Regions from separate parts of the Streptomyces sp. CNQ329 genome, predicted to be linked through region 1. Evidence: riboswitches for the same ligand, from Rfam matches in the RefSeq annotation. Region 1 holds a riboswitch; the other holds the start of a gene.
What was found. Region 1 has a riboswitch for cobalamin ahead of I003_RS0123210 (ribonucleoside-diphosphate reductase subunit alpha). Riboswitches for the same ligand answer to the same signal wherever they lie in the genome.

Region 1 (7,004 bases):
GCATTGCCATGATCGCGGCGGCAGGTGTCGTCGGCACGGTCGCGACCGCCGGCACCGCGCAGGCGGACTCGTGCTACACCTGGAACCGCACGCTCTCGGAAGGCGCGTCCGGCTCCGACGTCACCCAGTTGCAGATCCGGGTGGCGGGCCACGTGACGTCCGGTGAGACCCTCGCCATCGACGGCAACTTCGGCCCCCGCACCAAGGCCGCCGTCGCCAAGTTCCAAAGTGCGTACGGGCTCGCCTCGGACGGCGTCGCGGGCCCCAACACGTTCAGCAAGATCTACAGCCTGCAGGACGCCGACTGCACGCCGGTGCACTTCACCTTCCCCGAACTGAACAAGTGCAACTCCACCTGGGGCGGTGGTGCGGTCTCCGCGGCGACGGCCAAGGAGAACGCCAAGCGCACCATGTGGAAGCTGGAGGCGATGCGGCACGCCCTGGGCGACGTGCCGATCAACATCAGCAGCGGCTTCCGTTCCGTCTCGTGCAACAACGCGGTCGGTGGCGCCTCGAACAGCCAGCATCTGTACGGCACGGCGGCCGACCTCGTCGGCTCCCCGTCGTTCTGCAGGCTCGCCCAGCAGGCGCGTACCCACGGCTTCGGCGGGATCCTCGGTCCCGGCTACCCGGGCCACAACGACCACACGCACGTGGACGGCCGGTCTTCGCGCTACTGGTCCGCTCCCTCCTGCGGCATCTGACCGCCGGAGACCGCAGCAGCGCGGCAACGGCGCCGCAGCAGCGGGCAGTCGCCGGCCGGATCCGCCCCGCGGGTCCGGCCGGCGCGCTGCGTCCCGGGAGGCCGTCTCCCCGAAGACCGCCCCTACTCCAGGCCGTCGTCTCAGAACTCGTCGTCGAAGGCGACCGAGCCCTCCACCGCCACCTGGTACGCGGACGGGCGGCGCTCGAAGAAGTTCGTCAGCTCCTGCACGTCCTGCAGCTCCATGAACGCGAACGGGTTCTGCGATCCGTACACGGGCGCGAAGCCCAGCCGGACGAGCCGCTGGTCGGCCACGCACTCCAGATACGCGCGCATCGAGTCGGTGTTCATCCCCGGCAGGCCCTCGCCGCACAGGTCCCGCGCGAACTGCAGCTCCGCCCGCACCGCCTCGTCGAGCATGTCGCGCACCTGCCGTCCCAGCTCCTCGTCGAAGAGGCCGGGCTCCTCCTCGCGGACCGTGTCGACCACGGAGAAGGCGAAGTTCATGTGCATGCTCTCGTCCCGGAACACCCAGTTGGTGCCGGTCGCGAGACCGTGCAGCAGGCCGCGGGAGCGCAGCCAGTAGACGTAGGCGAACGCGCCGTAGAAGAACAGGCCCTCGATGCAGGCGGCGAAGCAGATGAGGTTGAGCAGGAAGCGGCGGCGGTCCTCCCTGGTCTCCAGCCGCTCGATGTTCTCCACGGAGTCCATCCAGCGGAAGCAGAACTGCGCCTTCTCACGGATCGACGGGATGTTCTCCACGGCGGCGAAGGCCGCGGCCCGCTCGTCCGGGTCGGGGAGGTAGGTGTCGAGCAGCGTCAGATAGAACTGGACGTGCACGGCCTCCTCGAAGAGCTGGCGGGAGAGGTAGAGGCGGGCCTCCGGCGAGTTGATGTGCTTGTAGAGCGTGAGCACCAGGTTGTTCGCCACGATCGAGTCGCCGGTCGCGAAGAACGCCACCAGCCGGCCGATGAGGTGCTGTTCGCCCGGAGAGAGCTTGGCGAGGTCGGAGACGTCGGAGTGGAGGTCGACCTCCTCGACGGTCCAGGTGTTCTTGATGGCGTCCCGGTAGCGCTCGTAGAAGTCCGGGTAGCGCATGGGGCGCAGGGTCAGCTCGAAGCCGGGGTCGAGCAGGTTCTTCTCCTCGGCGGCGGTGGTCACTGGCATGCCTCGCAGGTCTCGGGGTTCTCCAGGGAGCAGGCGACGGCGTCGTCGGCGTGCGGCTGCTGCACGGGCAGGGGTACGGGGACGGGGCCCGCGGGTACGCCGGCGGGCCCGGCGGCGCGGGCCGAGCGGGCGATCCGGGTGGCCGGGCGCGAGCGCAGGTAGTACGTCGTCTTGAGCCCGGAGCGCCAGGCGTAGGCGTACATCGAGCTGAGCTTGCCGATGGTCGGCGCGGCCATGAAGAGGTTGAGAGACTGGGCCTGGTCGAGGTAGGGCGTACGGGCCGCGGCCATGTCGATCAGCGCGCGCTGCGGCAGCTCCCACGCCGTGCGGTACCGCGAGCGGACCTCCTCGGGGATCCAGGTCAGCTCCTGGACGGACCCCTCGTGCTCGCGCAGCGCCTCGCGGGTCTGCGCGTCCCATACCCCGAGCTCCTTCAGCTCGGCCACGAGGTAGGAGTTGACCTGGAGGAACTCGCCGCTCAGCGTCTCGCGCTTGAAGAGGTTGGAGACCTGCGGCTCGATGCACTCGTAGACGCCGGCGATGGAGGCGATCGTCGCGGTCGGCGCGATGGCCAGCAGCAGCGAGTTGCGCAGACCGCTCGCGGCGATCCGGGCACGCAGCGCGGTCCAGCGCTCCGGCCAGGTCACGTCGGCCTCGGGGTAGTGGTCGGGGTGCAGCACGCCGCGGGCCGCGCGGGTGCGCGACCAGGCCGGGTGCGCGCCGTGCCGCTCGGCGAGGCCGGCGGACGTGGCGTACGCGGCGAGCATGATGCGCTCGGCGATCCGTGTGGACAGCGCGCGTGCCGCGGGGGAGTCGAACGGCAGCCGCAGCCGGAAGAAGACGTCCTGCAGGCCCATCACGCCCAGGCCCACGGGCCGCCAGCGGGAGTTGGACGCGGCGGCCTGCCCGGTGGGGTAGAAGTTGATGTCCACGACGCGGTCGAGGAACGTCACGGCGGTACGGACCGTCGCGTCCAGCTTCTCCCAGTCCATCGCCTCCTCCCAGCCGCCGGCGGGGTCGCCCAGATGGGCGGCGAGGTTGACCGAACCCAGGTTGCACACCGCGGTCTCGCCGTCGTCGGAGACCTCCAGGATCTCGGTGCACAGGTTCGAGGAGTGCACGACGGCACCGGGCTCGGCCGTCTGGTTGGCGGTGCGGTTGGCGGCGTCCTTGAACGTCATCCAGCCGTTGCCGGTCTGGGCGAGGGTACGCATCATCCGGCCGTACAACTGCCGTGCGGGGACCTGCCTGACGTACCGGCCTTCGGCCTCCGCGCGCGCGTACGCCGCGTCGAACGTCTCGCCGTACAGGTCGGTCAGCTCGGGTACGTCGGCGGGCGAGAAGAGCGACCAGAGGCCGTCGGCCTCGACGCGGCGCATGAACTCGTCCGGGATCCAGTGCGCGAGGTTGAGGTTGTGGGTACGGCGCGCCTCCTCGCCGGTGTTGTCCCGCAGCTCCAGGAACTCCTCGACGTCGGCGTGCCAGGGCTCCAGGTAGACGCAGGCGGCGCCCTTGCGCTTGCCGCCCTGGTTCACGGCGGCGACGGAGGCGTCCAGGGTGCGCAGGAACGGGACGATGCCGTTGGAGTGGCCGTTGGTGCCGCGGATCAGCGACCCGCGGGCGCGGACGCGGGTGAAGGGGATGCCGATGCCGCCGGAGTGCTTGGAGAGCCGGGCGACCTGGTGGTAGCGCTCGTAGATGGAGTCCAGCTCGTCGCGCGGGGAGTCCAGCAGGTAGCAGGACGACATCTGCGGGTGGCGGGTGCCGGAGTTGAAGAGCGTGGGGGAGGAGGGCAGGTAGCCCAGGCGGCTCATCAGCCCGTACAGCTCGGCGACTTCGCCCAGAGCGGCGTCGGACTCGTCGGCGGCCAGACCGCAGGCGACGCGCAGGAAGAAGTGCTGGGCGGTTTCGATGACGGCGCGTTCGGTCGGGTGGCGCAGCAGATAGCGGGTGTACACGGTACGCAGGCCGAAGTAGCCGAAGAGGTCGTCGCGGCCCTCGGCGGCGGCCTCGTCCACCAGGGCGTCGAGGCGGGCGGCGTGCCGCCGGACGAAGGCGGCGGTGCCGTCGGCGACGAGGCCTTCGCGGTGGCCCACGGCGATCGAGGCGGAGAAGCTCGTGGCGCCCTGGCCGGCGGCCTCCTCGGCGACGGCCCGGGTCAGCAGCCGGGCGGCCAGCCGCGCGTACTCGGGCTCCTCGGCGATCAGCGCCGCCGCCGCCTCGGTGGCCAGCTCCCGCAGCTCCGCCTCGCCGGAGCCCGGGTGCCGGCCCCGCAGCGCGCCGGCCGCGACCCGGTCCGGGGCGGTGGCGGGCAGGTCCGCGGTCAGCTCGGCGAGGGTGCGGGCGAGCGCGGCGGCGGGGCCGTCGTCCGCTCGGGGGGTGGCTGAGGCGGGCTCCGTGAGCGCGGCCGGTGGTGCGATCGTCAAGGTGCTGCTCTCCCTCGCTCGGCGGGGCCGCGCGGGAGAGAGGCGGTACGGGCGCACGCGGGGTCCCCGCAGCGCGCAGGGCGCGCGTGCACCGTGCCCCCATCCGAACACCGCCGGGAGCGGACCCGCTTGCGTCCGTGAGCCCAATCCGCGAGACCCGGACGTCATCGACAGCCGCCGGAGGTGTTCGGGCTCGCGACGTACCGACCCGCCGGCGCGCGGCGGGGCAGGGCGCTACGTCGCTTACCGTTGCGGGACAGCTCCGGACTTCCACCGGATTCCCCTGCGTCGGCAGCTAGGAAGAGCATACATCTAGTGGCTCGTCAGGGAAGTGCCCCTATATGTTGTGTCGCCTGCCGGTCGGGCGTCAGAGGTCCGCGACGAAGGCCCAGAGCGGCAGACCGGGCAGCGGCATCCAGTCGCGCTCCGGTGTGCGGACGAACCCCAGCCGCCCGTACAGCCGGTGGGCCGTCGCCATCTCCGGGGTGCTGGACAGCACCATCCGGTGCGCGCCCAGCTCCCGGGCGCGGTCCAGACAGGCCCGTACGAGCGCCTCGCCCACGCCCCGGCCGCGCGCCTCCCGGGAGACCGCCAGCATCCGGAACTCGCCCTCCGCGGGCCCGCTCAGCTCCGCGAACGGCGACCCCGCCGTCACGAAGGTCACACTGCCGAGTATCCGCCCGCCGTCCGGCCGGCCGTCGCCGTCGACCGCGACCAGCACCTCCGCGTGCTCCGCCGTCGCCCGGCGGGCCACGTCGCGCAGCTCGTGCACGTACTCGTCGGCCTCGCCGAACGTCAGCAGCCCGTCCGCCAGATACGCCTCGGCGACCAGGTCGCCCGCCCGCTCGTACTCCCCCGGCCGTACCGGCCGCACCGTGAAGTCCATCCTCCGAGTCTGCCCTGTGCCACCGACAACGGGCCGCCGCCCCCGGAAGCCGGGGACGGCGGCCCGTCCGTCTGCGGCATCGGCCGCACCGCTCTCAGCAGCAGCGGAAGCCCTTGCGCGGGTCGTCGCCCGCGTCCGTGCGCATCCGCTCGAACGCGCGCCGGGTGGGCACCTCCGCCTCGGGGTCGTGCGCGCGCAGGTGCGCGACGTAGCGCTCGTAGGCCGTGTCGCCGATCACCTCGCGGACGTACCACCAGACCTTGCGCCCGGCCGCGGCCAGCGTCGCCGTCCCCGTCACGAGCCGCCTCCGTCGCGCGCACCGGCAGCGGCACCGGCGCCGGCGCCCGGTCCCGTGCCCGGCTTGAAGCCGCCGCCGCTGCCCAGCCCGGCCGCGGCCAGCTCCTCCTTCTCCTCCTTGGTCGCGATCAGTTGCGCCGGCGCGATGATCGACGACTCGTGGTACGGCTCCTCGTGGCTGACCACGGACTCCGGGTTACGCAGCGCCTTCACACACACCCGGGCCGCGTCCAGGATCACGACGACCACCAGCAGCGCGAAGACCGCGGAGAGCACCCCGTCGACCGTCGTGTTGGTGACGATCGTCTCGGCGTCCTCCAGCTCCTGCCCGGACAGCTTGCCGGAGTCGATGCCCTCCTGCGCCACGTCGCCCTGGGCGAAGAAGCCGACTCGCGGGTCGTCGGAGAACACCTTCTGCCAGCTCGCCGTGAGCGTGACCACCGCGACCCAGGCCAGCGGGATCCCCGTCACCCACGCCCACTTCAGCCGCCCCGACTTGATCAGCAGCGTGGTGCAGATCGTCAGCGCGACCGCGCCGAGCAACTGGTTGGTGATGCCGAAGAGCGGGAAGAGCTGGTTGATGCCGCCGAGCGGGTCGTTGACGCCGACCCACAGGAAGTAGCCCCACAGCCCCACCACGACCGCGCTGGTGCCGATGAGCCCCGGCCACCAGCTCACGCGCTTGAGCGGCTTGTAGACGTTGCCGAGGGTGTCCTGGAGCATGAAGCGGCCCACCCGGGTACCCGCGTCGAGCGCGGTGAGGATGAACAGCGCCTCGAACATGATCGCAAAGTGGTACCAGAACGCCTTGAGACTGTCCCCGGTCACGCTGGAGAAGATCTCCGAGACCCCCAGGGCGAACGTCGGTGCGCCGCCGGTACGGGAGAGCAGCGACGGCTCCTCGACGGAGTCGGCCGCCGCCTGCAGGGCCGCCGGCGTGATCTCCCAGCCGAGGCCCTGGATCGCCTCCGAGGCCGACTGGGCGGTGTCGCCGATCACCGTGGGCGCGGAGTTCATCGCGAAGTAGAGCCCCGGGTCCAGCACGCACGCGGCGATCATCGCCACGATCGCCACGGAGGACTCCATCAGCATGGACCCGTAGCCGATCATCCGCACCTGCGTCTCCTTCTGCACCATCTTGGGTGTGGTGCCGGAGGAGATGAGGGCGTGGAAGCCCGACAGGGCGCCGCAGGCGATGGTGATGAAGACGAACGGGAAGAGCGAGCCGGCGAAGACCGGTCCGGTGCCGTCCTTGGCGAAGTCGGTGACGCCCTCCATCTTCAGCGTCGGCGCGGCCACGAGCACGCCGATGAAGAGCAGCGCGATGGTGCCGAGCTTCATGAACGTCGACAGGTAGTCGCGGGGCGCGAGCAGAGTCCACACCGGCAGCACCGAGGCGATGAAGGCGTAGATCACCATCCAGATGACCAGCGACTCCTTGCTCAGCGTGAACGTGTCCGCGAGCGAGGACTCGGCCACCCACCGGCCCGCGATCAGCGCGAGCAGCAGCAGCGCGATGCCGATC
Region 2 (7,004 bases), on a different contig from region 1:
GTCGTCAAGCTGCTGCCGGCGCTGACGACGACGCCGGACGATCTGGACATGGGACTGCGCACCCTCGCTCGCGCGGTCCGCGAGACCGCCTGACGGCCGAACCGAACCCGAAAGAGAGGCACAGAAGCACCGTGATCGTCCGATCCTTCCAAGAGCTTGAGGGCACCGACCGGCACATCAAATCCGCGTCGGGCACCTGGGAGAGCAAGCGCATCGTGCTCGCGAAGGAGCGCGTCGGCTTCTCCCTCCACGAGACCGTGCTCTACGCGGGTACCGAGACCTCCATGTGGTACGCCAACCACATCGAGGCCGTCGTCTGCACCGAGGGCGAAGCCGAACTCACCAACGACGAGACCGGCGAGAAGCACGTCATCACGCCGGGAACGATGTACCTGCTGGACGGGCACGAGAAGCACACGATGCGGATCAAGCAGGACTTCCGCTGCATCTGCGTCTTCAATCCGCCGGTCACGGGCCGTGAGGACCACGACGAGAACGGGGTGTACCCCCTGCTGACTGAGGAGGACTGAGAACCATGGCCAGCCCGACTGTCACCGATCTCTACCCGACGCGCGGCGCCGAAGAAGTGAGCACGCCGCGTCAGGACCCGGTGGTCTGGTCGGAACCGGGTGCCGACGGGCCCATCCCGCCCTGGGAACTGGAGGGCTTTGAGCGCAACGGCTACCTGACGGTCGACCAGTTGATCACCGCGGAGGAGGTGGAGACGTACAGGGCCGAGCTGGACCGGCTCGTCGCCGACCCGCAGATCCGCGCCGACGCGCGCTCGATCGTCGAGGCCCGCACGCAGTCCGTACGCTCCATCTTCGAGATCCACAAGATCAGCGACGTCTTCGGCAAGCTGGTGCGCGACGAGCGCGTCCTCGGCCGGGCGCGGCAGATCCTCGGCTCCGACGTGTACATCCACCAGAGCCGGATCAACGTCAAGCCCGGGTTCGGTGCCAGCGGCTTCTACTGGCACTCGGACTTCGAGACCTGGCACGCCGAGGACGGCCTGCCGAACATGAGGACCGTGTCGGTCTCGATCGCGCTGACGGAGAACTACGAGACCAACGGCGGCCTCATGATCATGCCGGGGTCGCACAAGACCTTCCTCGGCTGCGCGGGCGCCACGCCGAAGGACAACTACAAGCAGTCGCTCCAGATGCAGGACGCCGGCACGCCGTCGGACGGGGCGCTGACCGAGATGGCGGAGGCGCACGGCATCAAGCTGTTCACCGGCTCGGCCGGGTCGGCGACGTGGTTCGACTGCAACTGCATGCACGGCTCGGGTGACAACATCACGCCGTATGCCCGCAGCAACGTTTTTCTCGTGTTCAACAGCGTGGAGAACGCGGCGGTCGAGCCGTTCGCGGCGCCCGTGCGGCGGCCGGAGTACATCGGCGCGCGGGACTTCACTCCGGTGAGGTGACGCCGAGCGCCGTCGTCACGGCGTACGTCCCCCGCTCCGCGGGTACGTGACGCCGGACCGTGCCGCGCCCCCCGCCCGGATCCCCGGGCGGGGGGCGCGTCCGCGTCTGCTCGCCGTCGTCCGCGTCCGTGTGCGGTTCGCTACGAGGCGTCGTAGGCGTGGTCGTCCGCGCAGAGGCCCTGGCCGCCCGTGCCCGTGACGTCCTGCAGCCTGCGCACGGCGGCCTGCTCCAGGGCCTGGGTGAAGACCTCCGCCGGCTGACCGCCGGAGACGGCGAAACGGCGGTCGATGACGAAGAAGGGCACGCCGTTGGCGCCCAGCTCGGCGGCTTCCTTCTCGTCGGCGCGTACGGCGTCGGCGTAGGCGTCCTCCTCCGCGAGCACCTCGCGCACCTCGTCGGCGTCGAGGCCGGCGCCGGTCGCGATGTCGACCAGGGTGTCGTCCTCGCCGAAGGGGCGTGCCTCGGCGAAGTTCGCGGTGAAGAGCGCGTCGAGGAGCCGGTCCTGCAGGCCGCGCTCCTTGGCGAGGTGCAGGAGGCGGTGCAGGTCGAAGGTGCCGGTGACGAACCGGTCGTGGCGCATGCCGAGCCCTTCGGCCGCGGCGGCGGCGCCCACCCGGTCCTCCATCGCCTTGAGCTGCGCGTCGTCCCAGCCGTACCTGGCCTTCAGCTCCGCGCCGAGAGGCTGCCGGCCGCTTCGCGGGGTCCCGGGGGACAGCTCGAACGAGCGGTGCACCACCTCGACGCCGTCCCGGCCCGCGAAGTCGGCGAGGCCCTTCTCGAACCTGGCCTTGCCGATGTAGCACCAGGGGCAGATCACGTCGGACCAGATCTCTACTCGCATGACCGGGCAAACCGGCGGGGCGACGGGGGTATTCCCCCGCCTGCGGGGATCAGGGGCCGGGGTCCGGGACGGGGCCGGGAGCGGGGCCCGCGCCGGGATCCGGGTCCAGGGGGACTCCGAGGCGGAGGTTCCAGCGGCCGGCGCGGCCGGTCAGCTCCGTACCGGTCAGAGGCGGTACGTCCAGCCGCCAGAAGGCCGCGGAGGGCAGGTCGAGCGCGTGCACCACCGCGGCCCGTACGGCGGCGGCCTCGGCGACGGCGACGACGCTGCGGCTGCGGCTGCGGCCAAGGGCGGCGGCGCCGTTCCAAAACTCCGGGGTGCGGGGACCGGCCGGATCGTGCGTGCCCGCGGCTCCGCCCTCGGCGACTGCCCAGGTCAGGCCGTCGAGCCACACGCCCACCCGGCCCCGCAACTGCAGCAGCGACTCCCCGCCGTGCGGCGCCGCCGCCGGATCCGTCAGCCAGGCCCGCACCGCCTCGCCCTCCGCCGCCGCCAGCTCTTCCAGCCCCCGCCCGCGCCAGCGGCCGACGTCCCAGTCCGCCAGTTCCGCCTCGGGCTCCGCCGCGAGCCCCAGCGCGTCCGCCGTCTGCCGGCAGCGGACCGACGGCGCGGCGTACGCCGGCGTGCGCGTACGCAGAGAAGCCGCCCCGCGTGCGCCTGCGCGCTCCGCCGCACGTCGGCCCACCGCGTCCAGCGGCTCGTCCGCGCCGAACACCGCGTGCCGCAGCTCAGCGTTGACCGCCGGCGTGACAAGGATCACCCGGACCGTCACCAGCCGTGTCACCTGCCCCTTCCGTGTCCCGCCCGACGGACGCCATATGGCCGTCGGCCCGCAGGCGACGGTATCGTCACCTCGTCAACCGAAGACGACGGCGCAACGGAAGCCCGGTGAGATTCCGGCACGGCCGCGCCACTGTGAGCCGGACGACTCCCCCGCGGGGCGGAGTCCGGTGAGTCAGACCCGCACCGTCGTGAGCTGCTCCACCGCATGGGACGCGTGATCCCAGGGAGGTTTCCGCCATGGCTCAGTCAGCCGTGTCACCCACGACACCCGCCGCCGACGAACCGGCCGGCCCGCTCCTCACCCCCCTCCCGCTGAAGACCATCGCCCCGTGGGCGCTGCTCGGCGGACTCCTGATGCTCGTCCTGCTGTACTTCGTCGGCGCCGAACAGGGCGCGATCTCCCTGGTGTCGGGCGAGGGCGTGCACGAGTGGCTGCACGACGGCCGGCACCTGCTCGGCTTCCCCTGCCACTGAGCGGGGGCGATCTCGGTGATGACGCTGAACTCCGCGGTGGTGCGCGGGCTTCTGGTGCGCGGGATGCTCGCGGGGCTGGGTGCGGGTGTGCTCGCGCTGGTCGTGGCGTACGTCCTGGGCGAACCGCAGGTGGATGCGGCGATCGAGCAGGAGGCGCAGCCGGGCGGCGGCCACGATCACGGCTCGGGCGCGGGCTCCGGTGCGGGTGCGGGTGCGGGTGCGGGTGCGGATGAGGAACTCGTCAGCCGTTCCCTCCAGTCCACCGCCGGGCTGGCGACGGGCATGCTCGTCTACGGCGTCGCGCTCGGCGGCCTCGCGGCGCCGGCGGTGGCGTACGCGCTGGGCCGCGTCGGTCGCTTCGGCCCCCGGGCGACGGCGCTGCTGCTCGCGCTCGGCGGACTGGTCGCGGTCTTCGCGGTGCCGTTCCTGAAGTACCCGGCGAACCCGCCGGGCGTCGGCGACCCGGAGACGGTCGGCACACGGACGGCCCAGTACTTCCTGATGGTGCTGCTGAGCGTGCTGCTGGCGGTCGGCGCGGCGGTGATCGGGCGGCGGCTGGTGCCGCGGCTCGGCGGCTGGTACGCGACGGTGGCGGGCGCCGCCGTGTTCGTGGTGGCGGCCGGCGCGGCGGTGACGCTGCTGCCGGAGTCGTCGGTGGCGGTGCCGGAGGGGTTTCCGGGGGATCTGCTGTGGCGGTTCCGGCTGGCGTCGGCGGCGGTGCACGGGGTGTTGTGGGTCGGGTTCGGGTTGCTGTTCGGGGAGTTGGCGGAGCGGTTGCTGCTGCGCAGGGCGCGGGTGGCGAGCTGAGAGGGCCGTTCCCCGGCCCCGCCCCTTCCCGGAACTCGGGGGCTACGCCCCCGAGACCTCCGCGGGACCGAGCCCCGCGCCGTCAGAGCTACGCCCCGGGCTTCCCCGGGCTCCGCCCCCGGAGCCCGGGGAAGCCCAGCCCGCCGACCGCACCCCGACCCGCCCCCGCCCCCTCACCGAACGGGCACCATGACACCCCGGACCGCGTCACCTCCCGCCCTGCGCCTCCGCCCCCGCGCGGTGGCGTACGCCCTGGGCGCCACCCTGGGCTACGCCGCCGACCGGATCGTCGGCGACCCGCGCCGCGCCCACCCGGTAGCGGCATTCGGCCGCGCCGCGACGGCGCTGGAAACCCGCTTGTGGCGCGACACGCGCACGGCGGGCGCCCTGCACACGGCGCTCTGCGCCGGCACGACGCTGGCCGCCGCCACCCTGGCCACAGCGGCAACCCGGCCGCTGCCGCCGGGGCGGGGCCCCGCCGGGGGCGGAGGCCGGGGCCCGTGGGGGTCCCGGGGGCGCAGCCTCCTGGTTTCGGGCAGGGGCGGGGCCGGGGCACACGTCCGCCTCGCCGCCCCGTTCGCACCCGCGAGGTCCCCTTTGCACCGCCCGGCGGCGCCCGCGACGGCCCTCCTCCCCCGCATCGGGCTCACCGCCCTGCTCACCTGGACCGTCCTCGGCGGGGCCTCCCTCCGGCGGGAGGCCCTCGGCATCGCCCGCGCCCTCCACGACCACGACCTCGACGACGCCCGCCGCCGTCTTCCCCGCCTCTGCGGGCGCGACCCGCAGCGGCTCGGCGAAGCCGGGATCGCCCGCGCCGTCGTCGAGTCCGTCGCCGAGAACACCTCCGACGCCGTCGTCGGTGCCCTGGTCTGGGGTGCGGTCGGCGGTGTTCCCGGACTTGCCGGGTTCCGGGCCGTCAACACCCTCGACGCCATGGTCGGGCACAGGTCCGCCCGCTATCTGCGCTTCGGCTGGGCCGCCGCCCGGCTCGACGATCTCGCCGGCTGTCCGGGCGCCCGGCTCACCGCCGCGCTCGCGACGCTCGCCGGGCCCGATCCCCGCACCGCCCTGCGCGTCTGGCGCCGGGACGGGCCCCGGCATCCCAGCCCCAACGCCGGCCCCGTGGAGGCCGCGTTCGCCGGTGCGCTCGGACTGCGGCTCGGCGGGGAGCTGTCGTACGCGGGGCGCAGGGAGTACCGGCCTGTTCTCCATCCGGCCGGACGGCCTCCCGGCGTACACGACATCGAGCGTGCCGTCCGGCTCTCCTCCCGTGTCTGCTTCCTCGCCCTCCTCACCACCGTCGGCGCCGCCCTGCTCCCCATCGAAGCGAGCCCCTGATGACGACTGTGCTCCTGCTCTCCACCGCCGACACCGACCTCCTCGCCGCCCGCGCCTCCGGCGCGGACTTCCGTATCGCCAACCCCGCCCGCACCGCCCCCGGCGACCTGCCCGGGCTCCTCGACGGTGCCGGTCTCGTGGTCGTACGGCTTCTCGGGGGCAGGCGCGCCTGGGAGGACGGGCTCGATGCCCTCCGCGAAGCCGGGCTGCCCACCGTGCTGCTCGGCGGCGAGTCCGTGCCCGACGCCGAGTTGATGGCCGAGTCGTCCGTGCCCGCGGGGGTGGTCGCCGAGGCGTTGCGGTATCTCGTCGAGGGCGGGCCCGGGAACCTCGCCGAGCTGGCGCGGTTCCTGTCGGACACGGTGCTGCTCACCGGCGAGGGCTTCGCCCCGCCGCGGCGGATGCCCTCCTACGGGGTGCACGGTTCGTACGTCCTGAAGGACGACCGCCCCACCGTCGGCGTCCTCTTCTACCGCGCCCACGAACTCTCCGGGAACACCGCCTTCGTCGACTCCCTCTGCACCGCCGTCGAGGCGCAGGGCGCCAACGCCCTGCCCGTGTACTGCGGTTCGCTGCGGGGCGCAGACCCCGGGCTGTTCGAGCTGCTGGGCCGCGCCGACGCTCTCGTGGCGACCGTGCTCGCCTCCGGCGGCACCCGGCCCGGCGACGCCTCCGCCGGCGGGGACGACGAGGCGTGGGACGTCGGGGCGCTCGCGGAGCTGGACGTGCCGGTGCTGCAGGGGCTGTGCCTGACGTCGGGACGCGGTGCCTGGCTGGCCTCGGACGCCGCGCTGTCGCCGATGGACGCGGCGATGCAGGTGGCGATCCCCGAGTTCGACGGGCGGCTGGTGACGGTGCCGTTCTCGTTCAAGGAGGACGGTCCCGACGGCGTGCCGGTGTACGTGGCGGACCCGGAGCGGGCCGGGCGCGTGGCGGGGATCGCCGTGCGGCACGCGCGGCTGCGGCACACGCCGAACGGCGAGAAGCGGATCGGGCTCGTCTTCACCGCGTACCCCACCAAGCACTCGCGGGTGGGCAACGCCGTCGGCCTGGACACGCCCGCCTCCGCGGTCAGGCTGCTCGACGCGCTGCGGGCGGCGGGCTACGGCGTCGAGGGCCACCCCGACGACGGCGACGAGCTGATCCACCGGCTCATCGCCGCCGGCGGGCACGACGTGGAGTGGCTGACGGAGGAGCAGATGGCGGCGGCGTCGGCCCGGGTTCCGCTGGGCGACTACGAGCGGTGGTTCGCCGCCCTCGACCCCGGGTTGCGCGCGTCGGTCGTCGAGCACTGGGGCGAGCCGCCCGGCGAGCTGTACGTGGACGACGGT

Region 2: it holds a riboswitch for cobalamin, as region 1 does, so the genes downstream of both, I003_RS0119225 (CbtB domain-containing protein) here and I003_RS0123210 (ribonucleoside-diphosphate reductase subunit alpha) in region 1, are expected to answer to the same signal.

The regions. Positions count from the first base shown of each region.
Region 1 is NZ_AXVU01000039.1:17,171-24,174, forward strand. Features, by position in the region: gene I003_RS0123200 (D-Ala-D-Ala carboxypeptidase family metallohydrolase) at 1-704, shown strand, start outside; gene I003_RS0123205 (ribonucleotide-diphosphate reductase subunit beta) at 845-1,870, opposite strand; gene I003_RS0123210 (ribonucleoside-diphosphate reductase subunit alpha) at 1,861-4,296, opposite strand; cobalamin riboswitch at 4,458-4,605, opposite strand; gene I003_RS0123215 (GNAT family N-acetyltransferase) at 4,664-5,182, opposite strand; gene I003_RS0123220 (YbdD/YjiX family protein) at 5,277-5,480, opposite strand; gene I003_RS0123225 (carbon starvation CstA family protein) at 5,477-7,004, opposite strand, start outside.
Region 2 is NZ_AXVU01000027.1:52,470-59,473, forward strand. Features, by position in the region: gene ectB (diaminobutyrate--2-oxoglutarate transaminase) at 1-93, shown strand, start outside; gene I003_RS0119205 (ectoine synthase) at 132-530, shown strand; gene thpD (ectoine hydroxylase) at 536-1,429, shown strand; gene I003_RS0119215 (DsbA family oxidoreductase) at 1,570-2,271, opposite strand; gene I003_RS32660 (histidine phosphatase family protein) at 2,321-3,055, opposite strand; cobalamin riboswitch at 3,095-3,256, shown strand; gene I003_RS0119225 (CbtB domain-containing protein) at 3,292-3,528, shown strand; gene I003_RS0119230 (CbtA family protein) at 3,553-4,335, shown strand; gene I003_RS0119235 (cobalamin biosynthesis protein) at 4,525-5,673, shown strand; gene cobN (cobaltochelatase subunit CobN) at 5,673-7,004, shown strand, end outside.